Regions from separate parts of the Mesorhizobium sp. M0590 genome, predicted to be linked through region 2. Evidence: predicted binding sites of a transcription regulator. Region 2 holds the regulator's gene; each other region holds the start of a gene.

Region 1 (10,046 bases), on a different contig from region 2:
CCGCCGACACTTCGCGGTAGAGCGTGGCATTCGACATCTGCTCGGCGCCGTTTGCCAGGCGGGCGCGCAGACGCCGCAGGTTGAAGAACAGCGCCTTTTGCGCCGAGCTAGTGCCGCCGCGCACGATCGACCAGTTGCGCAGGATATAGTCCTGCATCGAGGCGCGAATCCACCAAGTCGCGTAGGTCGAGAACCGCACCTCGCGCTCGGGCTCGAAACGGGCCGCTGCCTCCAGCAGCCCGACATGGCCTTCCTGGATCAGGTCGCCCAGCGGAAGGCCGTAGTGGCGAAACCGCGACGCCATGGAAATGACCAACCGCATATGCGCGACGGTGATGCGGTGCAGCGCGTGCTGGTCATTGTTTTCCTTCCAGCGCAGCGCCAGGAGATGCTCTTCGTCACGTTCCAGATAAGGGGCTTTCATCGCCGCGCGAACCATGGTCCGTCCTGCACTGTCTTCCATCATGCCGCGCTCCTGCTCCAGGCGTTGCGGTGCGATCGAATCGTGAGTTGGCGCCGATGGTTGAAATGGCGGCGCCGCGCCCTACAACAGCGAAGAACGTGCCATGCGGGGGAATGTTCCCCCGGACTGTCATGTCGATTGCGCTGTTCCAGGCGATTCGCCACCGGCCTTGACTCAGCCGGACGGCGCCGGGAGATACTGGTTGAGAATTGGATTTCAAGGGCGCGAGATTTTTGAAATTTAGTTTCTTATTCTGGCATCGCGCATCTGTCATTTTCCGGCACTCGCAATGACGCCGGACATCGGCCAAGGACGGGATCACAGAAAAATGAAATGGCTCAAATCGCTCATCATCGCCGGAACGCTGCAGGTTCTGGCCATCGCCGCCGGTCACGCCGGCGCCAATCTCGACCAGATCAAGCAGTCCGGCGTCTTCAAGGTCGGCACGGAAGGAACCTATGCGCCTTTCACCTATCATGATGCTTCCGGTGCGCTGGTTGGCTTCGACGTCGAGATCGCGCGGGCCATCGCCGAGCGCCTCGGCGTCAAGGCCCAGTTCCTCGAAGGCAAATGGGACGGGCTGATCGCCGGTCTCGATGCCAACCGCTACGATGCCGTCATCAACGAGGTCGGCATCACCGAGGCGCGCAAGGCCAAATATGATTTCTCCGATCCCTACATCGCCTCCAAGGCGGTGCTGATCGTGCGCGGCGACAACACCGACATCAAGGGTTTCGCCGATCTCAAGGGCAAGAAGGCGGCGCAGTCGCTGACTTCGAACTTCGGCAAGCTGGCTGAAACCAACGGCGCCGAGCTCGTCGGCACCGACGGCTTCGACCAGTCGATCCAGCTGCTTCTTACCGGCCGCGCCGACGCCACCATCAACGACAGCCTGTCCTTCCTCGACTTCAAGAAGCACAAGCCCGACGCCAATGTGAAGATTGCCGCGCAGGAAGAAAACGCCGACTATTCCGGCGTCATCGTACGCAAGGGCGATCCGGAACTGGTGGCCGCCATCAATAAGGCGCTGGCCGACATCAAGGCCGACGGCACCTACCAGAAAATCGCCGACACCTATTTCGGCCAGGACGTTTCGAAGTAAAACGGCTTTCTCGTGTGGGCCGAACGCCGGCCCGCGTCGTTCATATCGCGGCGAGCTGTCTTTTGACGGCCCGCCGCTTTCGCGTGATATGAGCGACGGCAATCTGGCAAGGAGGAGCCTTCGTGCCGCACTGGCTGCAATTGATGCTGGAATCCCTGCCTACGCTGCTGTGGGCTGCACTGATCTTCACCGTGCCGTTGACGCTGCTGTCGTTTGCATTCGGTCTTGTCCTAGGCCTGGTTGTGGCGCTTGTCCGGCTGTTCGGTCCCAAACCGCTGGTCGCCGTGGTCCGCTTCTACGTCTGGATATTCCGCGGCACGCCGCTTCTCGTGCAACTGTTCCTTATCTTCTACGGCCTGCCATCGGTCGGCATCCTGCTCGACGCCTTTCCGGCAGCACTGATCGGCTTCACCTTGAACATCGGTGCTTATTCGTCGGAAATCATCCGCGCCGTCATCGGTTCGGTGCCCAAGGGCCAGTGGGAAGCGGCCTATTCGATCGGCATGACCTGGGCCCAGGCAATGCGGCGCACCATTCTTCCACAGGCGGGACGCGTCGCCGTGCCGCCGCTGTCCAACACCTTCATCTCGCTGGTCAAGGACACTTCGCTCGCCGCCGCCATCACCGTGCCGGAGATGTTCCAGGCAGCGCAGCGCATCGTCGCCACCACCTATGAGCCGCTGATCCTCTATGTCGAGGCAGCGGCCCTCTATCTGATCATGAGCTCCGTGCTGTCGGCCTTGCAGGCGCGGCTGGAAACGCGGCTCAACCGTTATGGCGGCTTCCTGGAGGCGCGCGCATGATCGGCCTCACCAACATCGAAAAGCGTTTCGGCGACAATTTGGTGCTGAAGGGCGTGACCGTCACCATCGAGGAAGGCAGCGTTACGGCGCTTGTCGGGCCGTCGGGCGGAGGGAAGAGCACGCTTTTGCGCTGCATCAACCTGCTCGAGCTGCCGACTTCAGGCACGGTACGGATCGGCGACGATGCACTCGAATTCCACCCCGGCGGCAGGGTCTCGACCAGGGATATCCAGCGACTGCGGCTGCAGACCGGCATGGTGTTCCAGAATTTCCAGTTGTTTCCGCATCGCACCGCGATCGAGAACATCATGGAGGGGCTGGTGACGGTGCTGAAATGGCCCAGGGAGAGGGCGCGCGAACGGGCGCTGGCCCTGCTCGAAAAGGTCGGCATGGCGCACAAGGCCGATGCCTGGCCGGCGACCCTGTCAGGTGGCCAGCAGCAGCGCGTGGCGATTGCCCGGGCGCTGGCGCCTTCGCCGAAGGTCCTGCTCTGCGACGAGCCGACCTCGGCACTCGATCCGGAACTGGCGCAGGAGGTGGTCGACGTGCTCGGCAAGCTCGCCAGCGAGGGCACGACCATGGTGATGGCGACGCATGACCTGCGGCTCGCCTCCAAGATCGCGCGGGAAGTGGTGTTCCTCGATGCCGGCAACATCGTCGAACAAGGCCCGGCCGCGGTGCTGTTCAGCAACCCGGAACGCCAGCGGACCAAGCGGTTCATCGCCACACTAAAGCACGAGGCGGAAAGGGAGGACGGCGGCGAAGGTTAGATATGCATTCTCGCCGGTCAGCCAAAACAAAAAACCCGGCGCAAGGCCGGGTTTTTCTGAATTCGAAAGCAAAAAAGCTCAGGCGGCTTCTTCCTGCTCGGCTTCCTCGTTGTCGGCCTTGGCGCCGCGCTTCGGGCCCTTATTGAGGTTCACCTCGATGAGGCGCACCGCTTCGGTCTCCGACATGCGGTTGACGGCCGCGATCTCGCGGGCCATGCGGTCGAGGGCCGCCTCGTAGAGCTGGCGCTCGGAATAGGACTGCTCCGGCTGGTTATCGGCGCGGTAAAGGTCGCGCACCACTTCCGAGATCGAGATCAGATCGCCGGAGTTGATCTTGGCATCATATTCCTGGGCACGGCGTGACCACATGGTGCGCTTGACGCGGGCGCGGCCCTGCACGACCTTCAGCGCGCGCTCGACATAATCCTCTTCCGACAGCTTGCGCATGCCGATCGAGGTCGCCTTGGCGACCGGCACCTTGAGGCGCATCTTGTCCTTCTGGAAGTCGATGACGAACAACTCCAGCTTGTGGCCCGCGACTTCCTGCTCATCGATCGAGACGATCTGGCCGACACCATGCGCCGGATAGACGATGTACTCGCCGGTCTTGAAACCGTGGCGCGCTGCGGTGGACTTCTTCTGCGGGGTGATCGTTGCCATTACGCCCTGAACTCCTTGTTGTGGTACCGGCATCGTGCCGGCCCGAACTCGTGCGACCGGGGTGACCGGTCCTTAGCCACACAACGATGAACTCACCGGAAAGGCCAGGACCGGCAAATCGCAACATTGCGACCGCCTGCCCCAGATCGCTCTGGTCCGGATTGAGAAATTCACCTTTCAGTGATTTGGGGCGTTTGCGCCATAAATCGACGTTGTGTCACCGGCATGTTTGGTTGATATAACACAAAAAGTCGGAAGAATCAAGGTTTTGCTGCACGCGCGAAGGCCACGCGCCGTCGCCGCCTGTCAAGGCAGTTAATGTATCACGTCTGTTACGCGGCGTCAGGCCGCCGCAGCCGGCAGGCTCGTCAGTCGCCTTCGCCGGGCTCGGGGGAGAAATATTTCTCGAACTTGCCAGTTTCGCCATCGAAATTTTTAGCGTCGGCCGGCGGCTCCTTCTTGGCGGTGATGTTGGGCCATTTCTCGGCATATTCGGTGTTGATCTGCAGCCATTTGTCGAGACCCGACTCGGTGTCGGGCTTGATCGCGTCGGCCGGGCATTCCGGTTCGCAGACACCGCAATCGATGCACTCGTCCGGGTGGATGACGAGCATGTTCTCACCTTCGTAGAAGCAGTCGACCGGACAGACCTCGATGCAGTCCATGTATTTGCATTTTATGCAATTGTCGGTCACGACATAGGTCATTGGTCGGCTCCGGGACGTCCCATTTTATTGGGCTTTTTTGGTGAGGTAACGCCTTTGTCCGCTGGTGGCAAGGGCGGCCCCTGCCAGCGGTGCCGCGGTTTCCGGAATGGAATTCCGGAAGGCCGGCAAAGCGGGCGTTCGACCTTGCTCAATCGTCGCCGAGCAGGTGGTCGGTCTGGCGGCGTTCCTTCTTCGTCGGGCGACCGCTGCCGGCCTCGCGCAACGGCGGCACCGCATCCGGAAGCGCCTCGTCCTTGGGCGCGGGGGGCGGCGACATGTCCTCGTAGAGCAGGCGGGCCTCTTCGGCCGGGCCACGCCGTGCGCCGGTGCCAAGGACTTTCCAGACGGAGATCCGCCGCTCCAGCGTGATGGTCAAAACGTCGCCCGGCCGGACCGTATCGGAGGCCTGCGCTGCTTTGTCGCGATTGATGCGGACGCGTCCGGCGACGACCAGCTTGGCTGCCAGCGTGCGCGATTTTACCGCGCGCGAGAAGAACAGCCACTTGTCGATGCGCTGGCGGGCATCAGTGACCATTGGACGAGCAGCCTACTTCTTCAGCTGGTCGCGCAACGCGGCGAGCTTGGCGAAGGGCGAGTCCGGGTCGAAGCGGACCGGGCGTTCCTCACGCGGCTTTGGCTGGAAGGCGGGTTTTGCGCCTTGGGCGCCGCCTTTGCCGTCCTGCCGGCCAGCCTTCCAGTCGGGCCGGTTTTCGCGCCGGTCCGGGCGTTCACCTTGCGGCTTGCCGGCGCGCTGATCTGCCGCCTCGCCTTGCGGCCTGGGCTTGAACTTGCTGCGATCGAAGCGCGGCTTGCCGGCGCCGTCGCGCTGGTCGTGGCGCCCCTGACGGGCGGGCCGGTCGCCCGGCGCCGGTTGTCCGCCGGCATCTGCCGGCGCATCGCTGCGGCTGTCCGGCGCAGCTTGACCATTGCGCGCGCGATTGTCCCGATGATTGTCCCGGGGGCGGTTGTCATGCTGGCGATGACGCGGGCGCTGGTCGAAACGGCCCTGCCGCCACAACAGAACGGGTTTTGGCTCCTCGGCCTCTGGAGCGGGCTCGCCGGCGACGGCTTCCGCCGTCGTCGCAGGTTCGGCCGGCGATGTTTCCATAGTTTCGAAAACCGGCGGTTCTGCCGGTGCCGCAGCCTCAGTTTCCGCCCCAAGTTCCGCCCTTGGCTCGGCCGCTGGTTCCGCAGGCGCTTCAGCAGTCGCCTCCGCGGCGGGCCGGGTCTCTTGCGTGACTTCTGCCGCAGCTTCAGGGGCTGGAGCTTCCGCGACAGGCTCTGCCGTCGCTTCGGTCACAGCTTCGGCCGCCGCCTCCGCAACAGGAGCCGCATCCGACACAGGTTCCGAAGCCTCCGCCGGCGGCTCTGCCGCGGCAGCTGCTTCCGCCATCCTCGCCTGCTCGACTCGCGCAGCCTCTTCCGCCGCCTGCTTTGCAGCGGCAGCTTCACGCGCGGCATTGTCCTGTGCTTCGAGCCGCGCCTTGACCTCGGCCGCCGGTTTGGCATCGGCGCGATAGCCGAGTCCCTTCAGGATTTCTTCCATGTCGTCGGCGGTGGCGCCGAGGATCGACATCATCGGCGGCGTCACCATGAAGGACTGACCGTCATAGGCGCCGTCGGGGCGAGGGCCGAGGCCCGGCTTCCAGTTGGTCGCCGGCCGGATCAGGTCGGCCAGCCGTTCGAGAATATCGACGCGTACAGCACGCCGGCCAAGATTGCGGTAGCCGGCAAGCTTGTAGAAGGTCTTGTCGAAGGTCGGATCGATGACCACCGAGGTGCGGCCGGAGGCCAGTGCGTGAACGACATCGCCGAAGCCGGGCTTGTCCTTGCCGTCGTTTCTCAGCGCCCACAGCAGCGTTATCAGCCCGGCCGGCGCCGGCTTGATCAGCGCCGGGACGAAGACATGGTAGGCGCCGAAGCGCACTCCGAGACGGCGAAGCGCCGCGCGGCCTTCCTGGTCGAGCGACTTCATCTCGTCGGCGATGTCGCGACGGTTGATGAGGCCGAGATGCTCGACAAGCTGGAAAGCGATGCCGCGGCCGATGCCGGTGATCTGCTCGGCATTCTTGAGATCGACCAGCGGCTTCAGCAGGGATTCGATCTGGAAGTTGACGAAGCGCTCGGCGCGCGCCGCAACCTTGTCGCGTGCCGGGCCGGTGAGTTGCTCGTCGGCGAGCAGAACGAGACGCGGCTTCAAAGCGTCTTCGCCGGCGACCAGCGTGCCGATCGGCGCGCCGATCCAGCGTAGCGTGCCATCCGAACCCAGGGCGATGTCGCCATTGGCAGAGGCGCCGAAGCGCTCGGCCCGCGCCTCGAACTCGGCGGCAAGCGCCTTCTGCGCCGCCGCCCGTACCGCCTTGGCGTCCTCGCCGCCGGCGCTCTGGTCGGCGGTGAAGCGGAAACCCTGCAGCTCGCCGACATGATGGCCTTCGACGAGGACGGTTCCGGTTGGGCTGATTTCGGCTTCAGGCATCGTGTTTTCTCTAAGGCGCCGCATGAGGACGGAAGTCCTGCGGTCTACAAAACGTTTCGTCAACCGCTCATGCAGCGCATCCGACAATCTGTCTTCGATTTCGCGCGTCTTTTCCTGCCAGTGTGCCCGATCGGCCAGCCAGCCGGGCCGGTTGGAAACGAAGGTCCATGTGCGGATCTGGGCAATCCTGTGCGACAGCGTGTCGATGTCGCCTTCGGTTGTGTCGGCACGGCGCACCTGCTCGGCCATGTAGTTCTCGTCGACATGGCCATGCCTGGCAAGGTCCATGTAGATGGAGGCGATCAAGTCGGCATGCTGGGCCGGCGCGATCTTCCTGTAGTCGGGCAGCGCGCAGGCTTCCCAAAGCAGCGCCACGCGCCTGGCATCGGTGGTGAGTGCCCGGATGTCGTCGTCGCGCGACAGATGCTCGAGCGCCTGCGCGTCTACTGCCGGCAGTGCGCGCGTCAGGCCTTCTACCGGGGCGTTGGTCTCAATCGAGCGCTTCAGCGCATCGAGGCTGGCGAAATTGAAATGCGCGGTACGCCACTGCAGCACTTTCACCGGATCGAAATCATGCGCCTCGATCTTGTTGACCAGTTCATCATCCAGCGGATCGACCTGGCCGGTGACGCCGAAGGTGCCGTCGCGCAGATGCCGGCCGGCGCGGCCGGCAATCTGGCCGAGCTCGGCCGCCGTCAGGTTGCGGTACTGGTAGCCGTCGAATTTGCGATTCTGGGCGAAGGCGACGTGGTCGAGGTCGAGGTTGAGGCCCATGCCGATGGCGTCGGTGGCGACGAGGTAGTCGACGTCGCCCGACTGGAACAGCGCCACCTGGGCGTTGCGGGTGCGCGGGCTGAGTGCGCCGAGCACGACGGCGGCACCGCCCTGCTGGCGGCGGATCAGCTCAGCGATGGCATAGACCTCGTCGGCCGAGAAGGCGACGATCGCCGTGCGCCGCGGCAGGCGGGTCAGCTTCTTCGAGCCGACATAGGCAAGATGCGACAGGCGTGGTCGCGTCACTACCGACACGCCCCGCAGCAGGCGCTGCAGAATGCCGTGCATGGTGGCGGCGCCGAGCAGCAGCGTCTCCTGGCGGCCGCGCAGATGCAGGATGCGATCGGTGAAGATGTGTCCGCGTTCGAGATCGCCGGCGAGCTGGACCTCGTCGATGGCAACGAAGGCGGCGTCGGTCTCGCGCGGCATCGCTTCCACGGTGCAGACCGAGTATTTCGCGCCCGCCGGCTGGATCTTTTCCTCGCCGGTGATGAGCGCCACCTTATGGGCGCCGACCTTCTCGCAGACGCGCGTATAGACCTCGCGGGCAAGCAGCCTGAGCGGCAGGCCGATGACGCCGCTTTCGTGCGCCACCATGCGCTCGATCGCGAGATGGGTCTTGCCGGTATTGGTCGGGCCGAGCACGGCCGTCACGTCTCGACCCGACAGGATCAGCGGTTCAGTGTGTTTCGGATAGATGTTCATCGGCCTGGAAATAAGGCTCTCTGCCTCGCATTGTCGGGAGCGCGCCCATATTGGCCGCGTATGACAGGCGACACATAGGGATTTCGGGCGCGAAGCGAAAGCGGAATATGCCGAGGGCAGGCCGATTGGTTGGTTCGAAGCCAGAAAATCTGTTCCCGATTAACAGTTGGAACGAGTCTGGAACGAATCAGCGACGAATCACTGACTCGCGCTGATTCAGGGTTTGTTCACGGCTACATCTGGGTTTTCTGTCGGCGAGTCTCACCACATGCTGAATCACGGAAACTGGCCCGATTTATGCAAGTGGCATCCAAGCGAGCACTGCGGTTAACCTTTGCCGGTGAATGGTCGTGGCTGGCCAATCTGCTTCGCACAACATTATGAAATTATTGATGTTTCCTAACGCGCTTCAATCATTTCGAGGGTGTTTTCAGCTCTCGCCGTTAACGTTCCGCTCAAAGCCGGAACGAATCGGCGACGAATCAGAGATAGCCGAAGTTTCTTGGTTTGTTCACCGCTGCATGTTGTGTTGTGAACAGCTTTTCCACCGAGAATCCACAGGCTGCCGGGCGGTTTTTGCATAGGCTGCGCAGCGGCCGTTAACCTTTGCGTGCCGGATTGGGGCAGCGTGCCGCATCGAGATCTTGCAACGGGAAGACCGCTATAGAAACGGGCCGTTTTGCAGGCCCGTTCGTCCAAGCGCGTATCTGTCTCAACGTAAAGATAAACGATCAGGCGATGTACTGGCCGCCATTGGCTGATATGGTCGAGCCGGTGATGAAACCGGCATCGTCGGAAGCGAGGAAGACGACGCAGCGCGCGATTTCCTCCGGCTCGCCGAGACGGCCGACCGGGATGTGCGGGATGACGCGCTCGTTGAGGACCTTCTCGTCCATTGCCTTGACCATCTCGGTGGCGATGTAGCCAGGGCAAATGACGTTGACGGTGATGCCGGCGCGCGCGCCTTCCTGGGCCAGTGCCTTGGTGAAGCCGATATCGCCGGCCTTCGAGGCCGAATAATTGACCTGGCCGACCTGGCCTTTCTGGCCGTTGATCGAGGAGATGGTGATGATGCGACCGAACTTGCGGTCGCGCATGCCGCCCCACAACGGATGCGTCATGTTGAAGACGCCGGAAAGGTTGGTGTCGAGGACCTCTTTCCATTGCTCGCGCGTCATCTTGTGGAACATCGCGTCACGAGTGATGCCGGCATTGTTGACCAGCACCGAGACGGGACCGAGATCGGCTTCGATCTGTTTGATGCCGGCGGCGCAGGCCTCGTAGTCGGCGACGGACCATTTATAGACCGGGATGCCGGTCGCGGCCTTGAACTTTGCCGCCGCTTCTTCATTGCCGGCGTAGTTTGCGGCGACCGAATAGCCGGCGCTTTTCAAGGCGACCGATATCGCCGCGCCGATGCCGCGCGACCCGCCTGTGACGATTGCAACCTTTGTCATGCGTTTCCCTCCCAGAGTGAATGGTGAATGGGGAATGGGGAATGATTATTGCGTAAGCCCTCCGATCTTCCATTCACCATTCACAATTTGCCATTCATCCCATTGCTTCCACGCACATGGCAACACCCA
Region 2 (10,046 bases):
CGTCATCGCCGGCAGCGGCGTGCCCGTCGCCAAGCACGGCAATCGCGGACTGTCCTCGCTGACCGGCGCCGCCGATGTGCTGATCGCATTGGGCGTCAAGATCGACATCCCTCCGGAGACGATCGGCCGCTGCATCCACGAGGCCGGCGTCGGCTTCATGTTCGCGCCGGCGCATCACCCGGCGATGAAGCATGTCGGCCCGACCCGGGTCGAGCTCGGAACCCGCACCATCTTCAACCTGCTGGGCCCGCTTTCCAATCCGGCGAGTGTCAGACGGCAGATGGTCGGCGTGTTCTTGCCCGAATGGATCATGCCCGTGGCAGAAACGTTGAAGGAACTTGGTGCCGACCATGCCTGGATCGTCCATGGCGACGGCTATGACGAGATCACCACCACCGGCGAGACACTTGTCGCCGAACTGGCCGGCGGCGAGATCCGCAGCTTTACGCTGACCCCGGAAGCCGTCGGACTGAAGCGGCACACCAAGGACGAGTTGCGCGGCGGCGACGCCGCCCACAACGCCCAGGCACTGCGCGACATGCTGGGCGGCGCCGCCGGCGCCTTTCGCGATACGGTGCTGATGAATGCCGGCGCCGGGCTGGTGGTGGCCGGCAAAGCGACGACGCTTGCCGACGGCATGGTAACGGCGGCGCAGGCCATCGACAGCGGCCGCTCGCTGAAAGTGCTCGACAGGCTGATCGAAATTTCGAACGGTTAAAACCATGTCCGACATCCTGCGCAAGATCGAGGCTTACAAGCGCGACGAGATCACGGCGGCCAAGGCGCGCGTGCCGCTCGCCGAGATCAAGGCACGGGCGACGGATGCCGACGCGCCGCGCGGCTTTCTTTCCGCCCTTGAAGCAAAGCGCAAATCCGGCAGGTTCGCGCTGATTGCCGAAATCAAGAAGGCTAGCCCATCCAAAGGCCTGATCCGCGCCGATTTCGATCCACCGACGCTGGCCAGGGCCTATGCGAAGGGCGGTGCCGCCTGCCTTTCGGTGCTGACCGACGCACCCTCCTTCCAAGGCGCGCCCGAATTCCTCACCACTGCGCGCGCTGCCATCGAGCTGCCTGCATTGCGCAAGGATTTCCTGTTCGACCCCTATCAGGTCTACGAGGCCAGGGCATGGGGCGCCGATGCCATCCTGATCATCATGGCCAGCGTCGACGACGCGTTGGCAAGAGAACTCGAAGCGACAGCGTTCGGGCTCGGCATGGACGCGCTGGTCGAAGTGCATGACGAGGCTGAAATGGAACGCGCGCTGCGGCTGTCGTCGCGGCTGATCGGAATCAACAACCGCAATCTCCGGACCTTCGAAACCAGCCTACAGACCTCGGAGCGGCTGGTAGCGATGGTGCCGGCCGACCGCCATCTGGTCAGCGAGAGCGGTATCTTTTCGCACGACGATTGCCGCCGGCTGGAGCAGAGCGGCATTGCGACTTTCCTGGTCGGCGAGAGCCTGATGCGCCAGCAGGACGTGGCCGCGGCAACGCGCCTGCTGTTGACGGGCAAGGCGCCGGCAGAGGTCGTTTGAGGATGGCGGCCGCCCTCACCCATCTTGGCGCGCAGGGCGAAGCCAACATGGTCGATGTCGGCGACAAGGCTGAGACGGTGCGCACGGCAGTCGCAGAAGGTTTTGTCGCGATGCGGCCCGAGACGCTGGACATGATCCTCGCCGGCGACGCCAAGAAGGGCGACGTGCTGGGCACCGCGCGCATTGCCGGCATCATGGCGGCCAAGAAGACGCATGAACTGATCCCGCTTTGCCATCCGCTGCTGCTGACCAGGATATCTGTCGATATCGAGGCGGACGCCGCGCTGCCCGGCCTGAAGGTGACAGCATTGACCCGCGTCACCGGCAAGACCGGCGTTGAGATGGAGGCTCTGAGTGCCGTCTCGGTCGCTTGCCTGACCATCTACGACATGGCCAAGGCGGTCGACCGCGCCATGGTCATCTCCGGCATCAGGCTGGTTGAAAAGACCGGCGGCAAATCCGGCGACTACAAGATCACCGGAGACGGGGCCACCGAGGCAGGCCGATAATGGCGCTGGTCCCAGTTGCCGAGGCGCTCGAGCGCCTGCTGGACGGCGCAGCAGCGCTGCCGGGCGAACGCGTCGCACTGCTGGATGCCGCCGACCGCGTGCTGGCGGAGCCGGTTGTGGCGCTCCGCACCCAGCCGCCGTTCAACGCCTCCGCCATGGACGGCTATGCCGTGCGGGCGGCCGATATCGCGTCCGTACCGGCAAAGCTTTCGGTGGTCGGCATGGCGCCGGCCGGACGCGGCTTTGCCGGAACGGTGCAGCAGCGGCAGGCCGTGCGCATCTTTACCGGCGCGCCGCTTCCCGAAGGCGCCGACACTATCGTCATCCAGGAGAACGTCCGCGATCTCGGTGGCGGCAGCGTCGAAGTGACGGAACCGACGGTGCAGGGGCGCAACATCCGCCGCCTCGGGCTCGATTTCGCCAAGAGCGATGTCCTGCTGCCCAAAGGCCGCCTGCTCGACCCGGCGGCCTTGTCGCTGGCGGCATCGGCCAATCACCCCGAGGTGCGCGTGGTCAAACGGCCGCTGGTCGCCATCATCGCCACCGGCGACGAATTGCTGCCGCCGGGCAGCGATGTTGGCCCCGACCAGATCATCTCCTCCAACGCCTATGGTGTCGCCGCTGCCGCACAGTCGGTCGGTGCGCGCGCGCTCGACCTTGGCATCGCGCCGGACCGCAGGGAGGCGATCGCTGCGCTGGTTGAAAAGGCCGTGAAGGCTGGCGCGAACGTCATCGTCACGCTGGGCGGTGCCTCGGTCGGTGACCACGACTTCGTCCATGACGTGCTGACCGGGCAAGGCATGACGCTCGATTTCTGGAAGATCGCCATGCGGCCGGGCAAGCCACTGATGTTCGGGCGGCTGGGAGACATTCGCTGCATCGGCCTGCCCGGCAATCCGGTGGCAAGCCTGGTCTGCACTCAGCTCTTCCTGAAGCCGCTGCTGGCGCGGCTCGGTGGCCGCGCCTTTCAGCAGGATATACGTCGGGCACGGCTCGGTGCTGCCATGCCGGCCAACGATCTCAGGCAAGATTATGTGCGGGCTGTTGTCATAGATGACACCGGTACGCTCGTGGCGACGCCGTTCGGCATCCAGGACTCCTCGATGCTGAAAATGCTGGCCGATGCCAACGGGCTGATCGTTCGCGCGCCGTTCGCTCCTGCCGCGGCGGCGGGCTCCCCCTGCGACGTACTGATGCTACGCTGAACCTGCCTCACTCCGAAATCAAGGTCCGGGTCAGCGGATGGTCTGGATCGGCCAAACCGTCGATGATGTTGAAATGATGCCGGTCAGGCTCGACCACCGAGCTGGTCGCGGTACCCAGGCCGATCCAGATGTTGGCCAGCAACGCGCTCTGACGCAGGAATTCGGCGCGCTCGCCGCCGCCGGCCCAGCAGGTCAGGCGGGCCTTGTCCATCGGGCGCAGCAGCACCGGACTTTCGGCCTGCGCCTCGGCCTCATCGATCGCCAGCGTCTCGTTCATGCCGGTGCGCATGATCGGGCGCAAATCGTGCACCCCCGAGATCGACACCACGTGACGAACGCGCCGGACCACTTCGGGCGCCAGCGGCGTCGTCGCCGTAACCATCCGGCTAACAAGATGGCCGCCGGCCGAGTGTCCGGTCAGCATCAGCGGCCCTGGAACCATCGCCGCCGCCTTGCCGATCGCCGCGCCGACTTCCTTGACGATGCCGCCAATGCGTATCTGCGGACAGAGCGTGTAGGACGGCATCGCCACCGCATAGCCGCGATCAACAGGGCCAGTGGCAAGATGCGACCAGAAACTCTTGTCGAATGCCATCCAGTAGCCGCCATGAACGAACACCACGAGTCCCTTGGGCTTGATGGCCGGCAGGAAAAGATCGAGCCGGTTGCGTGGGTTGTCGCCATAGGCCATGTCGAGCCGCGCCCTGCCCTCGGTCGAAAGCACGTCGCGGAAAACCCGCGCGGGCTCGATCCAGGCCGCCGGCCAGCGATCGCTGCCGGCTATGTTGGCGCCGTTGGCATAAGCGTTGTCCCAATCGGCAATGTGACGTTCGAACACCCTGCGCCTCCCTGGCAATATGGCCTTGCAACGTAGCCGTGAGCATCGCGCGGCGCGTCGTCGCCAGCCTCACGATTCCAGCTCTCGCATCAATCTCAAGTGACAGCTGCTTTGATGGCGAAGCGCGCATCCTTCCACGCACCGGTGCGCAGGATGTCCTCAAGCAATTTGACGGCCTGCCAGACATCGGCATAGCCGACATAGAGCGGGGTGAAGCCGAAGCGCATGGTCGATGGCGCGCGAAAATCGCCGATCACGCCACGTTCGATCAGCGCGCGCATGACCTGGTAGCCATGCTCATGCATGAATGAGATCTGGCTGCCGCGTTTTTCCCCATCGCGCGTGCTTTCGAGCGTGAGCCCGTAAGTGCCGCACTTTGCCTCGACAAGCTCGATGAACAGATCCGCCAGCGCGATGCTCTTCTTGCGCACCGCCGTCATGTCGACATCGTTCCAGATGTCGAGCGCGCCCTTCAGCGTGCGCATCGACAGGACCGGCTGCGTGCCGCACAGAAACCGGCGGATGCCGGTGCCGGCCGCATAGCCTGGCTCGAAGGCGAAGGGCCGTGCATGGCCCCACCAGCCGGTGAGCGGCTGCTGGATGTCGGAAAGATGCCGCTCAGCCGCATAGATGAAGGCAGGCGCGCCCGGGCCGCCATTCAGATATTTGTAGGTGCAGCCAACGGCAAAATCGGCGTTTGCCTTGTCGAGCTCGACTGGCATCGCGCCGGCGGTGTGGCAGAGATCCCAGACGATCATCGCCCCGGCTTCCTGAGCCCTGCGCGTCAGCGCCGGCATGTCGCGCAGTTCGCCCGACTTGTAGTTGACGTGGTTGACCAGCACCACGGCGGTGCGTTCGTCGATCAGCTCTTCGACGGTCGGCGCGTCGACCCCCGAGAGGCGCAGCAGCGTATCTTTTCGCGTCGAAACCACACCCTCAGCTATGTAGAGGTCCGTCGGAAAACTATCGCCCTCGGCGACGATGACCTGCCGCTCCGGTCGCATTGCCATGGCGGCGTGCAGCAGCTTGTAGATGTTGACCGATGTCGTGTCGCAGACCACTGTCTGGCCGGCCGCGGCACCGATCAGGCGCCCGAGCTGGTCGCCAAGTTCAAGCGGCATGTTGAACCAGCCGGCCGTGTTCCATGCGCGGATGAGATCATGCGACCATTCTTCGGTCGCGGCCTTGTGCAGTTCATCGAAAGCGGCACGTGAAGCAGCTCCTAGCGAATTGCCGTCGAGATAGATCACTCCTTGCGGCAACACAAAGCGGTCGCGCATTGCGCGCAGCGGATCCGCGGCATCCATCGCCTTTATGGCCGCGAGATCGGGAATTCCTGTCATGATTTGTCTGCTCCCCCAAGATCCAACGCAACGCCGGACACGCATCGACTGTTCTTCCATTACCTGGTTATGCGCAGCAAGGCTCCACCGGCGAGAAGCAGCCTGACCAGGCGGTGGAAACCGGGACTTAACCGCGAGGTTGGCGTTTTGAGTTCGTTTCGTTCACGGTGCATTGACCAAACCGCACAGTCGATAGGGGTTCACTTCCGTGCCCTTTGCCGACCGACGGCCGATGCCAGTGCCGCCTTCTAGGAGGCCAGAAGGGCGCAAACGAAAGCAGAATCAAGGCGATGAGGCTCGCGGCGGTGAAAATGCGGTACGCCGGTAGGGGACGTCGTTTGTTTCCCAAGCCTTAACGCATTCATTAAACTTTAAACAGTTGCGGAACACAACTGGAACAGATAGTGTTTGTTCTGGGTTTGTTTTTCTGATTCTGTTGGGGGTCGCTATGCTGACACGCAAACAACACGAACTGCTTATGTTCATCCACGAAAGATTGAAGGAAAGCGGTATTCCGCCCTCCTTCGACGAGATGAAGGAGGCGCTCGACCTGGCTTCCAAATCGGGAATCCATCGGCTGATTACGGCGCTGGAGGAGCGCGGCTTCATTCGCCGTTTGCCCAACCGGGCCCGTGCGCTGGAGGTGCTGCGCCTGCCTGACTCGATCGCCCCCGGCCTCAATGCGGCACGCAAGTTCTCGCCGAGTGTCATCCAGGGTAGTCTTGGGCAAGGCGCCCCTCGGCAGGGCAAGCCGACATCGTCGCGCGTCCCTGCAGCCGGCAATGACGACGATGTCGTCGCCGCCGTTTCGATCCCGGTGATGGGCCGCATCGCCGCCGGTGTGCCGATCGACGCCATCCAGCACCAGACGCATTCGATTTCGGTGCCGCCGGATATGATCATGGGCGGCGAGCATTATGCGCTCGAGGTCAAAGGCGATTCGATGATCGAGGCCGGCATTTTCGACGGCGACACGGTGATCATCCGCAATGCCGATACGGCGAGCCCCGGTGAGATCGTGGTGGCACTGGTCGACGAGGAGGAAGCGACGCTGAAGCGGTTCCGCCGCAAGGGCGCCTCGATCGCCCTGGAAGCCGCCAATCCGGCCTACGAGACGCGCATCTTCGGACCAGACAGGGTCAAGGTGCAGGGCAAGCTCGTCGGACTGATCCGCCGCTACTGAGCTCCGCCCTTGGCACCGGCTTTGGGGTTGTCGGCCCTGCGGTATGGCGGCAGGCCCCGTGCCGCGCGTGAAAATTTCCGCTGCACGTGCCAGGGCCGGTATGATTTTTCGACCGCGAAACGGATTTCGGCGCGCGTTGCCGCTTGTGGATCGAAGTAGACGGCGGCACTTCCCGCGTGCGCCAGTTGCCGTTTGGTGACGACGAGGACCAGCCGGTCGTAGTAGCAGGGGTTATGGGCGGTGGCGTCGTCGATGACGATCAAGCTGGCAAAGGCGCAGGCTGGCCGCGCAGTATCGCGGTCCTTGGCTTGCGCGATGATCGCGCCGGATGGATGTCTGGCAAGGCAGAGGCCGTCCGTGCAAATGAACGGCATGCCCGGCGGTAGGTCGGCCGGATCGGCAATGTCGAATTGCGGGTCGTTCTTTCCAGGTGTTTCCGGCGCGACGATAGCCTCTGATGTGAGCGCGCGTTTCCAGTTGTCGATGGTGAACTCATTCGGGCGTGCCCGGTTGACCGCGAGTTCACCGCTGCCGATCGGCAGCGCGACCAGCCGTGCGTCCTCCGAGACCAATACGTCGGGTATGCGTGTCTGCGTTGTCGTCAGCAAGCCGGCGAGCGCAAAAGGAAGTGCCGCCAGCCGCAACCAGGTCGTCGCCATGCTGGCAATGACGAGGGCGATCGTCACCAGAAGGACGGATCTCAGCGAAATCAGCCCGACCGCATCGATCGGCGAGCGCTCCGATATCCACCCGGACAGGGCGATCATCGCCGTCAGCCCCTTGCCCATGACATAGAGGAAAGGGCCATCCGCACCGAACGGCATCGCCAGCGCGCTGAGAACGGCGAAGGGCATGACGACCAGTGAGACGATGGGCATGATGGCCAGATTGGCGAACAGGCTGAGCGGCGCCACGCGCTGGAAATGCCATATGGCGAAAAGCGCCGTGGCGCTCCCTGCAATGATCGAGGTCATCGCCAGACCGCACATGCCCAGCAGGACCTTTCGAGTGGCAAAGCGTAGCGGCGACAGCCGCGGCGGCGGCGTGGTGGCCCTGCCGGCGCGGTAATCGGACCAGCCTGCATAGGCGCCGACAAGGGCCGCCGTCGCGGCGAAGGACATCTGGAAACTCGGACCGACCACCTCGTGCGGCGACACCAGGATGACCGCGATGGCCGAGATCGCCAGGTTGCGCATGGTGAGCGCGGCCCGGTCGAACAGCACGGCGATAAGCATCACCGCCAGCATGATGAAGCTGCGTTCGGCCGCCACGACAATGCCGGAAAAGACGAGGTAGGCCGCAATCGAAAAAAGCGCGGCGGCCGCGGCATATTTCTTGACCGGCCGTCGCGATGAGAAATCGGGAAACAGCGCAAAGGCACCCCGCAGCAGCGCCATGATGGTGCCGGCGACCAACGCCATATGCAGCCCCGAGATGGAGATGATGTGGTAGATGCCGGTGCGCCGCATCGCTTCGTTGATCTCCTCGGGAATGCCGGCGCGCACGCCGACGATCAGCGCAGCAGCAATCTCGCCCTCGGCACCGCCGATGCGGCTGCGGATATGGTCGGCGATGGATTCGCGCGCGTCTTCGATCGCGGAAGAAAGCTGCGCGCCAAGCGGCATGCTGCCCGACGACACGACTTTCGGATTGCCGAGAAAAAAGCCGCTGCCGCCGATACCGGCGAAATAGCTGTCGAAGGAGAAATCATAGCTGTCGGGCCGCACCGGGCCGGTCGGCGGCAGCAGCCGCACATAGCCGGTGATCTCGGAACCGGCCGTCAGCTCAGCCGGTATCTTCATCGCCGAAACGCGGACCCGTTCCGGCATGTAGCGCAGTGTCGGCCTGGCCGTTGAGATCACATCGATTGTCAGCCTGATGCGGCCGCTCGCCATGGGCTCGTACGATACGACGCGACCCGTCAGCCGCGTTGAGATTTCGGAGCCGAGCATATGCGTTCCGACACGCCATGTCTCGAACTTGGCGGCAAGTACGCCAAGCGCGCAGAGCAGCGCCACCATGAAGCACAGGCGCGTCCTGGGCCATGACCGCGAGACGACGGCACAAAGGGCCGCGAGGAGCGCGATTGCGATCGGCTGTGGAAAGGCCGGCTCCACCGACAGCCCGAAATATACGACCACCCCGCATGCGAGGAACACCGGCACCAGCAGGAAGGCGATGCCGCGGTCGAGTTCCAGGCCGGCTGCCGAGGTTACGCTGTTGCGGATACGGGACGGTGACGGGAGGCGGAAACGCCTGGGCAGGCGTACGATGGGCTCGCCCGCGGGCACGAGAACCGTTGCTGGGTCGCTGGCCGGCAGCGACGGAGCATCGAAGCGCGGAGCGGGTAGCAATGCCGGTGCCGGCAGGACAGGCGGGGGTGCGGCAAACAGCAAGCGTTCGCTGACGCCGCTGCCAACGTCCTCGCCCTCGCCCGCACCACGGCCTCGCACAGCCATCGGGTCTGCCCCTTGCGCCCTCGACCTCCTATGCTACATGAACGCGCAACGCGCGAAAGTCCGCAAACCCACTTCCTTCGCCCGCCTGAGAGTTCCATGCCCGATAAGGTCGTCACCCGTTTTGCCCCCTCGCCCACCGGCTATCTGCACATTGGCGGCGCGCGCACGGCGCTGTTCAACTGGCTGTATGCCAAGCACACAGGCGGCACGATGCTGCTGCGCATCGAGGACACCGACCGCGAGCGCTCCACCGATGCGGCAAGCGCGGCCATTCTCGACGGGCTTTCCTGGCTTGGCCTGACATGGGACGGCGAGCCGGTGTCGCAGTTCGAGCGTGCGCCGCGCCATCGCGAAGTGGCCGAGGAACTCGTTCGTATGGGCAAGGCCTATTATTGTTATGCGACGCCTGCCGAGCTAGAGGCAATGCGCGAGAGCGCACGGGCCAAGGGGCTGCCTCCCCGCTATGATGGACGCTGGCGCGACCGCGACCCGTCGGAGGCGCCGCCCGGCGCCAAGGGGGCGATCCGCATCAAGGCGCCGACAGACGGCGAGACGGTGGTGCATGACCGCGTCCAGGGCGACGTGCGCTTTCCCAACAAGGATCTCGACGATTTCATTATTCTGCGCTCGGACGGCAATCCCACCTACATGCATGCCGTCGTCGTCGACGATCACGACATGGGCATCACCCACATCATCCGCGGCGACGATCATTTGACCAACGCCGCACGTCAGACCGTAATCTATCAGGCCATGGGCTGGGAGGTGCCGTCGATGTCGCATATCCCGCTGATCCACGGTGCCGACGGCGCCAAGCTGTCGAAGCGGCACGGTGCGCTTGGCGTCGAAGCCTATCGCGCCATGGGCTACCTGCCGGAGGCGCTGCTCAACTATCTGGCGAGGCTTGGCTGGAGCCACGGCGACGATGAGATCATGTCGATCGCCGACATGATTGCATGGTTCGACATTGGCGA
Region 3 (10,046 bases), on a different contig from region 2:
TTTCGAAATGCGACAGGCCGAGCGTCTCACCGGCGACCCCACCCGGCCGCTTCGCGGCCACCCTCCCCTCGAGGGGGAGGGAAAAACGCTACGCCGCTTGTGCCATCCGTTCCGAGCTCATGCGGTAGGAAATCGCTTCGGCCAGATGGATGCGGCCGACCGTCTCGCTGGCCTCGAGATCGGCCAGGGTCCGCGCCACCTTCAGGACGCGGTGATAGGCCCGCGCGGAAAAGCCAAGCTTTTCGCTGGCGTCCCTGAGCAGAGACAGGCCGGCGGCATCGGGCATGGCGATCTCCTCGATGACTGACGGCGAGCAATGGGCGTTGGTGGTGGCGGTCGCGCCGAGCCGCTCGAAGCGCTCGCGCTGGATCGTACGGGCGCGGGCAACACGTAGTGCGACGGCGGCACTTTTCTCCGCCCGGTCCGGCCGGATCAGATCGCTGGCCGAGACCGCCGGCACCTCGATCCTGAGATCGATGCGATCGAGCAGCGGGCCGGAAATGCGCGCCTGGTAGTCGGTGCGGCAGCGATCGCCGCGTAGACAGCGATAGCCCGGCTCGCCGGCCATGCCGCAACGGCACGGGTTCATCGCCGCGACCAGTTGGATACGCGCCGGATAGGTGACGCGATGATTGGCGCGCGCGATCATGCAGTCGCCGGTCTCGAGCGGCTGGCGCAGTGCATCGAGCGCCTGCGGCGAGAATTCGGGGAACTCGTCGAGGAACAGCACGCCGTGATGGGCAAGCGAGGCCTCGCCCGGCCGCACGCGCAGACCGCCGCCGACCATCGCCGCCATCGAGGCCGAATGATGTGGCGCGCGGAACGGCCGCCGGTCGGTGAGTTTTCCTTCGCCGAGTTCGCCGGCCACCGAGGCGATCATCGAGACTTCGAGCAATTCCCTGGGCGCCAGCGGCGGCAGGATCGACGGCAGCCGCTGCGCCAGCATCGACTTTCCCGACCCCGGCGGTCCGACCATCAGAAGATTGTGGCCGCCGGCCGCCGCCACCTCCAGCGCCCGCTTGGCGGTCTCCTGGCCCTTGATGTCGGCAAGGTCGGGCAGGTCGCGCGCCGAGGCATGGATGCCGGCTTCCGGCCGCGACAGAACCTGCGTGCCGCGAAAATGATTGGCGATGGCGATCAGGCTGCGCGGCGCCAATATGTCGAAATCCTTGCCGGCCCAGGCCGCTTCCGGCCCGCAGGCGAACGGGCAGATCAAGCCCTTGCCTTCGGCATTGGCACCGATTGCCGCCGGCAGCGCGCCAGCCACCGCGGCGATGGTGCCGTCGAGCGACAATTCGCCAAGCACGACATAGCCGGCCAGCATGTCGCCCGGAATGGCGCCGAGCGCCGCCATCAGCCCGAGCGCGATCGGCAAATCGTAGTGGCTGCCTTCCTTGGGCAGGTCGGCGGGCGCCAGATTGACGGTGACCTTCTTCGACGGCATCGACAGGCCGGATGCATGAAGTGCTGCCTGCACCCGCTCGCGGCTTTCGGCTACGGCCTTGTCGGCCAGCCCGACGATGTGCATGTTGACCTTGCCCGGCGCGATCATCACCTGCACGTCGACCGGCACGGCCTCGATGCCCTGGAAAGCAACCGTGCGAACCCGCGCCACCATGTCTTCACCCCGGATGCAGGCTTTTGCCCCAAGCCTTTGCGATCATGCCGCGAACGGCGTCACCCGAGACAACCACAGATTTCCGGCGAAGGCAAGAACATTTGGGGAACAGCTGAGCGCAACGGCGGCAATGGTTTGCAACGCGGCCGCTCGCGAAGCGAGGCTAGTTGCGCTTCTCCTCCACGGCATCCCAGAACAGGCTGGCGATGTCGGCGCCGCCGAAGCGCTGCACTTCGCGTATGCCGGTCGGTGAGGTCACGTTGATCTCGGTCATGTAGTCGCCGATCACGTCGATGCCGACAAGGATGAAGCCGCGCTCCTTCAGCGCGGGGCCGATGCGGGCACAGATCTCGCGTTCGCGCACCGTCAGCTCGGTTTTTTCAGCGCGGCCGCCGACATGCATGTTGGAGCGCGAATCATGCTCGGCCGGTACCCGGTTGATGGCGCCGACCGGCTCGCCGTCGATCAGGATGATGCGCTTGTCCCCGGCCCGCACCTCTTTCAGATAGCGTTGCACGATGTAGGGTTCGCGGAACATCTGGCCGAACATTTCGAGCAGCGAGGCGAGATTGCGGTCGGCCTCGTGCAGGTGGAAGATGCCGGCGCCGCCATTGCCATAGAGCGGCTTGACGATGATGTCGCCGAACTCCTTGCGGAAGGCGGCGACCTCGAGCGGATCCTTGGTGATCAGCGTCGCCGGCATCAGGTCGGAAAATTCGGTGACGAAGATCTTTTCCGGGCTGTTGCGCACCCAGGCCGGGTCGTTGACCACCAGGGTCTTCGGATGGATGCGCTCGAGAATATGCGTGGTGGTGATGTAGTTCATGTCGAAGGGCGGATCCTGCCGCAAAAGGATGACGTCCATCTCCGAAAGATCGGTGCGGACTTCTTCGCCCAGCGAATAATGATTGCCCTTCTCGTCGCGAACCTGCATCGCCTCGATACGGGCAAACACCTTGCCGTCGCGCAGCGACAGCCGGTCGGGCGTGTAGTGGAACAGCCGGTGGCCGCGCCGCTGCGCTTCCAGCGACAGCGCAAACGACGTGTCGCCGGCTACCGACACGCTGGAGATGTGGTCCATCTGGACGGCGACTTTCAGGGGCATGGCAGCTCTCCGGCGCACTTGGAGCGATCCACTTGGACGCACAAAGTACGCTCCAACATTTTTTGAATCCATGCATCGTGCTTTCCGAAAATCGATTCCGATTTTTCGGGCCGATGCATCGACGACAGCGATATAAGGAAATCGGCGGCCTCTGCCAATCGGCCAAGGTCATGATGAGGCTGCGCTTCGCTTGGCGCAGATCCCAACGCGATGTGCCTTCAGCGGTCGAACACCAGCTTGGAATAGCCGAGGAAGGACAGCGCCATGGCGACCAGCGAGGCGACCGCAAGGGCTATGAGCGGCGACACCATCGGCAGTGCGAACAACATGACGCAATAGACGAGATAATTGACGACGCTGGTGGCAATGCCGACGCCGCCGTAGCGGGCGCCCTCATGCGCGATGCCCCGGCTGGAAGGCGAGAAGGTCAGGTGGCGGTTGATCAGCCAGGTGGCGGACAGCGCAAAACCGATCGAAATGATGCGGGCTGCCAAGGGGCCAAGCGGCGTTGCCGCCAGCACCAGCCAAAGCGCACCCGCGTCGGCGACGAAGCCGATGCCGCCGGCGACAATGAAGCGGGCGAGGCGTCCCATTTAGGCTCTAGGCCGCGCGCGGGGTCTTGCGCGGTCCGGCCTTCAAAGTCGCGAGCGCGCTTGCACGTTCACGTTCGACGCGACCGGAAGGCATCGACAGATAGAAGATGCGCTTCTGCTCGGCGCGGCCGCGCGACACCGAATCGAGGATCACCCCGGTCACCGCCGCCAGCATCGACAGCAGCAGCAGGCCGACCGACAGAACCCAGGTCGGCATGCGCGGCACAAGCCCGGTTTCGGCGAACTCGATCAGCACCGGCGCCATCAGAAACAGGCTTGATGCCAGGAAGAACACCGAAAAAGCGCCGAAGAAACGCAGCGGCTGCGTCTCCTTCATCAGCATGGCGAACATCCACAGGATCTTCGCGCCGTCGCGAAAGGTCGACAGCTTCGACGAGGAGCCTTCCGGCCGGCGGCCATAGTCGAGTCCGATCTCGCTGACCGGCAATTTGAGCTGCGAGGCGTGCACCGACATTTCGGTCTCGATCTCGAAACCGCCGGAAACGGCGGGAAAACTCTTGACGAAGCGCCTGGTGAAGGCGCGGTAACCCGAGAAGATATCGGTAAAGTCCGAGCCGAACAAACGTTTGTAGAGGCTGTTGAAGATGCGGTTGCCGAAGGCGTGGCCTGTCCTGCCGGCGTCGTTGGCGACGCCGCGCCTGGTGCCCACCACCATGTCGGAGCGCTCGGTCAGCAGCGTGTTGATCAGTTGCGGCGCGTCCTCCGGCGCATAGGTGCCGTCGCCGTCGGCCATCAGGTAGATGTCGGCCTCGATGTCGGCGAACATGCGGCGCACGACATTGCCTTTGCCCTGGCGCGGCTCGCGCACCACGATGGCGCCGGCGGCGCGGGCTCGGAGCGCCGTCAGATCGCGCGAATTGTTGTCGTAGACATAGATCGCGGCGGCAGGCAGCGTTTCGCGAAAGCGCCGCACCACTTCGCCGATCGTCAGCTCCTCATTGTAGCAAGGCAGGAGCACGGCGATGCTCGGCTCATGGCGCACTTCTTGTGGCATTTTTCGTCTCCGGATGCCCTGTGAGGCCCCTGACCGCTCAAGCGCCGGCCTCGCTCGGGCGGCTTTACTATTTATTGAAGCTGTTAAGGCTAGGTTTAAACCGCACCGTATTCCTTCCAAAGGTCCTGATATGAGCACAGCCGACGATGGCGCCTCCATTTGGAGGTCCGATATCGCGCTGGCGCTGCTTGCCACGTTGCCGGCACTTGCCGTCAATGCCCTTGCCGGCTTCCCGGAATTGACCAATGCCGGCGGCGACAACGACAATCTGCTGCGCCTTGTCGAAGTTCGCGACATGCTGGCCAGCCAGGGCTGGTTCGATCTGCACCAGTACAGGATGGGCCTGGAAGGCGGTTTCGTCATGCATTGGTCGCGGCTGGTCGATGCGCCGATCGCCGCCATCATCATCGCCGTATCGGCCCTGACCGGCAGCGCGGCCTTTGCCGAGAATGTTGCGCAAGTGCTGTGGCCGACGCTGCTCTTCTGCCTGACCGTGTTTTTCACCGCCCGCGCCGCACGCAGCTTTGCCGGTGACAGCGCCGTGCTGCCCGCTGTCGTGGTCGGCGCTGCCGCACTGTATTTCATTGGCATTTTTTCGCCTGGCGCGCTCGATCACCACAATATCCAGCTGATGCTGAGCATGGCCAGCCTGAGCCTATTGCTTGAAGCGCCAATGCGCAGGCCGGCGGCATTGCTCTCCGGCCTGTGCGCCGGATTGATGCTGGCCGTCGGTATGGAGACCGCCCCTTATGTGGCCACCATCGGCGCCTCTGTCGCCATGCTGTTCGCCCTCGGCGCCAATGGCGAGAGGCTGATCGCCAGGGATTTCGGCCTCGGCTTTGCCGGCGTGTCCGCTCTCGTCTTTGTCGCCACCATTGCGCCGTCTGCCTGGGGTCAGGCGCAATGCGACGCCTTTTCGACCGTGCAGTTCGTCGTCGCGGCGATTGCCGGAACCGGCCTTGCGGCGATAGCGTCGATCGAGCCGGCCGGCCGCACGCGCCAACGGCGCATCGCCTCACTTGGCCTGCTTGCCCTGCTATTGGGCGCTGTCGTCGTCTTGTTGTTCCCACAATGCCTGGCAGCGCCCTACGCCAACCTCGATCCGCGCCTCAAGGAGCTATGGCTTGATCACATCGACGAGGCGCAATCGCTGTTCAAGCTGCTCGCTGAAGATCCGGCCGGGGTGGTGGCGCGCTATGCCACGCCGCTCATTGCGCTCGTGCTGATGGCGCTTCGCCTTGGCCGCGGTGGCTGGCGGCGGCAGGACAGCCTTGTCGGCGCGCTGCTTGTCGTGGCCTTCATCGTCAGCGCCTGGCAGGTACGCGGTTCGACATTCTCGATCGCCTTCGCCGTCATCCCGCTTGCCGCCTGGATTGCCAAATGGCGTCAACGGGCCGAGGCCAGCGCGTCGCGCGGGGTGGCGCTGCGCATGGCTGCCGTCTGGCTGGTTTCGGTGAATGCGGTCTGGACTGGGGCTGCCGCGGCGACCTCGGTAGCCTTCGACGACAGCAACACCACGGCGGATAATGGCGACGGCACCGATGTCGCTTGCCAGCGCATGGCCTCCTTTGCGGCACTCGGCCGCCTGCCCGGCACCACCGTACTGGCAATTTCCAATCTCGGATCGCCTATCCTGGCCTATTCCGGACATCGCGTCTTCGCTGGGCCTTATCATCGCAATGTCGCCGGCAACCTGCTGGCGCTCGATGCCTTCCTTGGGTCTGATGCCGATGCCAGGACGGTCGTGGCGGATCATCACGTCGGCCTCGTCGCGCTGTGCCCCGGCAGCGCCGAAAGCAAGCTCCTCGCAGCCAAGGCGCCGGCAGGCTTTCTTGCCGGGCTGATGCGCGGCAGCGTGCCGGAATGGCTTGAGCCGGTTGCCGGGACCAGCGGAGCCGCCGTCGAATTGTACCGCGTCCGGCTGGGCAACTGATCGATCGGCGGCCCGTGCGGCCTTTTGTCGGACATAAGTCCTGACAATCCACTCTTTCGCCCTTGCCCGCCCGACATGGCTGGATAGGATGCGCGCCGGCCGACCGCGATCATTGGACCGGGAGAGAATTTCATGATGCCATCGGCACGCTTTGCCGACCTCGAAGGCGCTTCGGTGCTGATCACCGGCGGCGGCTCCGGCATTGGTGCTGCCTTGACCGAAGGTTTTGTCCGCCAGGGGGCAAAGGTCGCCTTCATCGATATCGCCGACCGTCCGAGCCTGGCGCTGGCCGATCGGTTAGACAAGGAGCTCGGCCGGCGGCCGTTCTATCTCAAGACCGACATACGCGACATCGAGGCATTGCGGGTATCAATCGCCAAAGCCGCCGAGGCGCATGGCAACGTGACCGTGCTGGTCAACAATGCCGCTCAGGATGACCGTCATGCCGTCGAAGACGTCACGGTGGAGTTCTGGGACAACAACCATGCCATCAACCTGCGCCCGCATTTCTTCAGCGCACAGGCGGTGGCGCCGGGCATGAAGCGGGCCGGCGGCGGCTCGATCATCAACTTCACCTCGACGTCGTTTCTCATCAACCATCCCGATATGCCGGCCTACACCGCCGCCAAGGCCGGCATCGTCGGTCTCACCAAGGGTCTTGCCGGCAAGCTCGGCGTCGATGGCATCCGTGTCAACGCGATCGCGCCCGGCTGGGTGATCACCGAGCGGCAGAGAAAGCTCTGGGTCACCGAAGAAGCGCTCGCCGCTCATGTCGCCAAACAGTGCATCAAAGAGGTGATGCAGCCGGAAGACATTGTCGGCACCGTGCTGTTCCTGGCGTCGGATGCCTCACGCATGCTGACCGCGCAGATGCTGATCGTCGATGGGGGGTTCCTGTGATCTCATCGAGCAAGGCAGCTTCCGTCGCGGCCGTCGACTGGGGCACCACCCGTATGAGGGTCTGGCTGCTCGACGGCGCCGGCAAGGTTCTCGCCGAGCGGCGCGGCGATGACGGGCTGATCACCGCCCAGGCTAAAGGATTTTCGTCCATTCTTGAAGGGCATCTGGCTGCACTGGGCGCAGCCGAGGCGCTGCCGGTCATCATTTGCGGCATGGCCGGTTCGCGCCAGGGCTGGCTGGAGGCGCCCTATGTCAGCGTGCCGGCGCCGATCGGCGCTATTCTCGCCGGCGCTGCCCGCATCCCCGGCCAGCGCCGCGACATCCGCATCGTGCCCGGCCTTGCCCAGCGTCTGGCCGACGCCCCGGATGTCATGCGCGGCGAGGAGACGCAGCTTGCCGGCGCCGGTTTGCCGGCAAAGGGACGCCATGTCGTCTGCATGCCTGGCACGCATTCGAAATGGGTGCTGGTCGAGGACGGTGCCGTTGCCGGTTTCGGCACCTGGCCGACCGGCGAGCTGTTTTCGGTGCTGGCCGCGCACTCGATCCTGCGCCATTCGCTGGGCGAGCCGCCGAAGCCGGTTGCCGCCGAAAATCCATTTTTCCGGGAGTGGTGCCTGAAGGCGTTGGCCGAAGGCGGTGACATCGGTTCAAGACTGTTCTCGATCCGCGCCGCCAGCCTGCTGCAGGATCTGAAGCCCGAGGATGCCGCCGCGTGCCTGTCCGGCCTGCTGATCGGCGGCGAGATCGCTTCGGCAAATCGCCGTTATGGGGCGAGTGCCGTGCCCGTCGTGCTGATCGCGTCGGGCGCACTTGGCACGCTCTATGCCGACGCGCTCGGCCTTGCCGGGCTCGCGGTCAGGGTGGTCGACGCCGACGAGGCGGTGCGTGCCGGTCTTGCCGAAGCCGCGCGCGAAAATGGCATGATCGCCGGAAATGGAGTTGCCGCATGACAGAGACCGCACCTTTTCCAAAGCTCGAGCGGGGTCTGGTCGCCATCCTGCGTGGCCTCAAGCCAAGCGAGGCGGTGGCGATCGGCCAGGCGATCTTCGGCGCCGGTATCGAAGCGATCGAGGTGCCGCTCAACTCGCCCGATCCTTACGCCTCCATCGCCAGCATTGTCGGAGCGCTTCCTCCAACAGCCTTGGTCGGTGCCGGCACGGTGCTCAGCGCCGCCGATGTCGACGGCCTGCACAAGGCCGGCGGGCGGCTGCTGGTCAGCCCCAATATCGATGCCGAGGTCATGGGCCGTGCCATGCACTACGGCATGGTGACGATGCCCGGCGTGTTCACGCCGACCGAGGCATTTCAAGCAATCCGGCTCGGCGCCTCGGCACTGAAATTCTTCCCGGCGAGCGTGCTTGGCGCGGCGGGCATTTCGGCGATGCGCGCGGTGCTGCCGGCCAGTGTGCTGGTCGGCGCGGTCGGCGGCGTTTCGGATAAGGATTTTGCCGGCTACAAGGCAGCCGGCGTCAGCGTCTTCGGTCTTGGCTCCAGCCTGTTCAAGCCGGGCATGAGCGTCGACGAAGTGGCAGCGCGAGCGAAAGCCGCAGTTCAGGCCTGGGACGCGGCGTTTGGAGTGGCATGATGAGCGAGACCATTGTTTCGGTTTTTTCCGACCATGTCTGCCAACTCGGGGAGGGACCAAGCTATGACCCTGCCACCGACACGCTCTACTGGTTCGACATCGTCAACGGCCAGCTCCTCGAACAGCGCCTGTCGGGCGGTGCCGTCAAAATCCACGAGCTCGGTCAGATGGCCAGCGCCATCTGCATCATCGACGACCAACGCCAGCTGATCGCCACCGAGACCGGTCTGCATGTCCGCGACGTCGCGACCGGCAAGCTGACGCTGCACACGCCGATCGAGGCCGACAATACGGTCACCCGCTCGAACGATTCACGCGTTCACCCTTGCGGCGCCCTCTGGGTCGGCACCATGGGCAAGGGCGAGGAGAAGGCCGCCGGTTCGATCTACTGGTTCTTCAAGTGCGAGCTGCGCCGGCTCTATGCCGACGTCACGGTGCCCAATTCGATCTGCTTTTCCGAGGATGGGACGATCGCCTATTACACCGACACCAGCACCGGGCTGTTGATGCGCGTCGGCTGCGATCCGGCGACCGGCCTGCCGGTTGGCGAACCGAAGGTCTTCGTCGACCACCGTTCGGCCAAGGGCTATATCGATGGTTCGGTGCTCGACCGTGACGGCATATTGTGGAACGCCTGCTGGGGCGGCAGCGTCGTCGAAGCCTATGGACCCGACGGCAAGCTCGTCCGTTCGGTGGCGATGCCGGCGACGCAGCCTTCCTGTCCGGCTTTCGTCGGCAGGAATGCCGACCGGCTGGCGGTCACCTCCGCCTGGTCGGGCAAGAGCGAGAAGCAGCGCCTGCTCGACCCGCAAGCCGGCATGACATTTATGCTCGACATTCCAGTCAATGGTCGCTTCGAGCCGCGTGTGCTGATTGGCTGACCATGATCCCGAAAAGTGGGAACCGGTTTTCGGAAAAGATCATGGTCAAACAGGAAGATGGCGCCGTTGCTGTCGTGCAGGCGTCCGGCTGACGTCGGTTCCGCGAAAGCCGAATGCATTCGCCGTGCGATGCTAGAACGGTTCATCGTTTCGCGGGAACGCTGAACCGCTCTATCTCTTTGTTTTGACGCAATTCCGGACGGAAAACCGTTTCACACTTTTCCTGGAATTGCTTTAGCAATCGTGCTGCCGGGAAATCGTTCGATCATGTCAAGCCGCAAGCCGAAGCTGATCCTTGTCTACGAGCCAGAAAAGGCTTGCTTCGATCGGCTGGTTGCCGATAACCACGTGCCGGAGCGTGCCGCCGAAATTGCCTCCTATCTGGCGCAATCGACCGATATCGCTGCTGAATTCGA

The links. Region 2 encodes LexA, which represses DNA repair genes until DNA is damaged. Its sites were predicted from a motif close to TGTTCNNNNTGTGTTCNG; they were not measured.
Region 1: a site for LexA is predicted at 8,628-8,645, ahead of NKI52_RS01545 (helicase-related protein). Genes of this name have one in related genera too.
Region 3: a site for LexA is predicted at 1,712-1,729, ahead of NKI52_RS06400 (YifB family Mg chelatase-like AAA ATPase). Genes of this name have one in related genera too.

Annotation. Positions count from the first base shown of each region.
Region 1 is NZ_JAMYQN010000001.1:297,714-307,759, reverse strand. Features, by position in the region: gene NKI52_RS01580 (RNA polymerase factor sigma-32) at 1-466, opposite strand, end outside; gene NKI52_RS01575 (amino acid ABC transporter substrate-binding protein) at 792-1,565, shown strand; gene NKI52_RS01570 (ABC transporter permease subunit) at 1,688-2,368, shown strand; gene NKI52_RS01565 (amino acid ABC transporter ATP-binding protein) at 2,365-3,138, shown strand; gene NKI52_RS01560 (CarD family transcriptional regulator) at 3,217-3,798, opposite strand; gene fdxA (ferredoxin FdxA) at 4,167-4,505, opposite strand; gene NKI52_RS01550 (RNA-binding S4 domain-containing protein) at 4,654-5,040, opposite strand; gene NKI52_RS01545 (helicase-related protein) at 5,053-8,460, opposite strand; gene phbB (acetoacetyl-CoA reductase) at 9,192-9,917, opposite strand; gene NKI52_RS01535 (acetyl-CoA C-acetyltransferase) at 10,012-10,046, opposite strand, start outside.
Region 2 is NZ_JAMYQN010000010.1:239,404-249,449, forward strand. Features, by position in the region: gene trpD (anthranilate phosphoribosyltransferase) at 1-718, shown strand, start outside; gene trpC (indole-3-glycerol phosphate synthase TrpC) at 723-1,535, shown strand; gene moaC (cyclic pyranopterin monophosphate synthase MoaC) at 1,538-2,044, shown strand; gene NKI52_RS18840 (molybdopterin molybdotransferase MoeA) at 2,044-3,249, shown strand; gene NKI52_RS18845 (hormone-sensitive lipase) at 3,257-4,087, opposite strand; gene kynU (kynureninase) at 4,183-5,430, opposite strand; gene lexA (transcriptional repressor LexA) at 5,879-6,613, shown strand; gene NKI52_RS18860 (ComEC/Rec2 family competence protein) at 6,607-9,072, opposite strand; gene gltX (glutamate--tRNA ligase) at 9,169-10,046, shown strand, end outside.
Region 3 is NZ_JAMYQN010000002.1:538,616-548,661, reverse strand. Features, by position in the region: gene NKI52_RS06400 (YifB family Mg chelatase-like AAA ATPase) at 89-1,618, opposite strand; gene gshB (glutathione synthase) at 1,782-2,723, opposite strand; gene NKI52_RS06390 (GtrA family protein) at 2,942-3,316, opposite strand; gene NKI52_RS06385 (glycosyltransferase) at 3,324-4,331, opposite strand; gene NKI52_RS06380 (hypothetical protein) at 4,462-6,264, shown strand; gene NKI52_RS06375 (SDR family NAD(P)-dependent oxidoreductase) at 6,397-7,164, shown strand; gene NKI52_RS06370 (2-dehydro-3-deoxygalactonokinase) at 7,164-8,114, shown strand; gene NKI52_RS06365 (2-dehydro-3-deoxy-6-phosphogalactonate aldolase) at 8,111-8,749, shown strand; gene NKI52_RS06360 (SMP-30/gluconolactonase/LRE family protein) at 8,749-9,630, shown strand; gene NKI52_RS06355 (D-alanine--D-alanine ligase family protein) at 9,898-10,046, shown strand, end outside.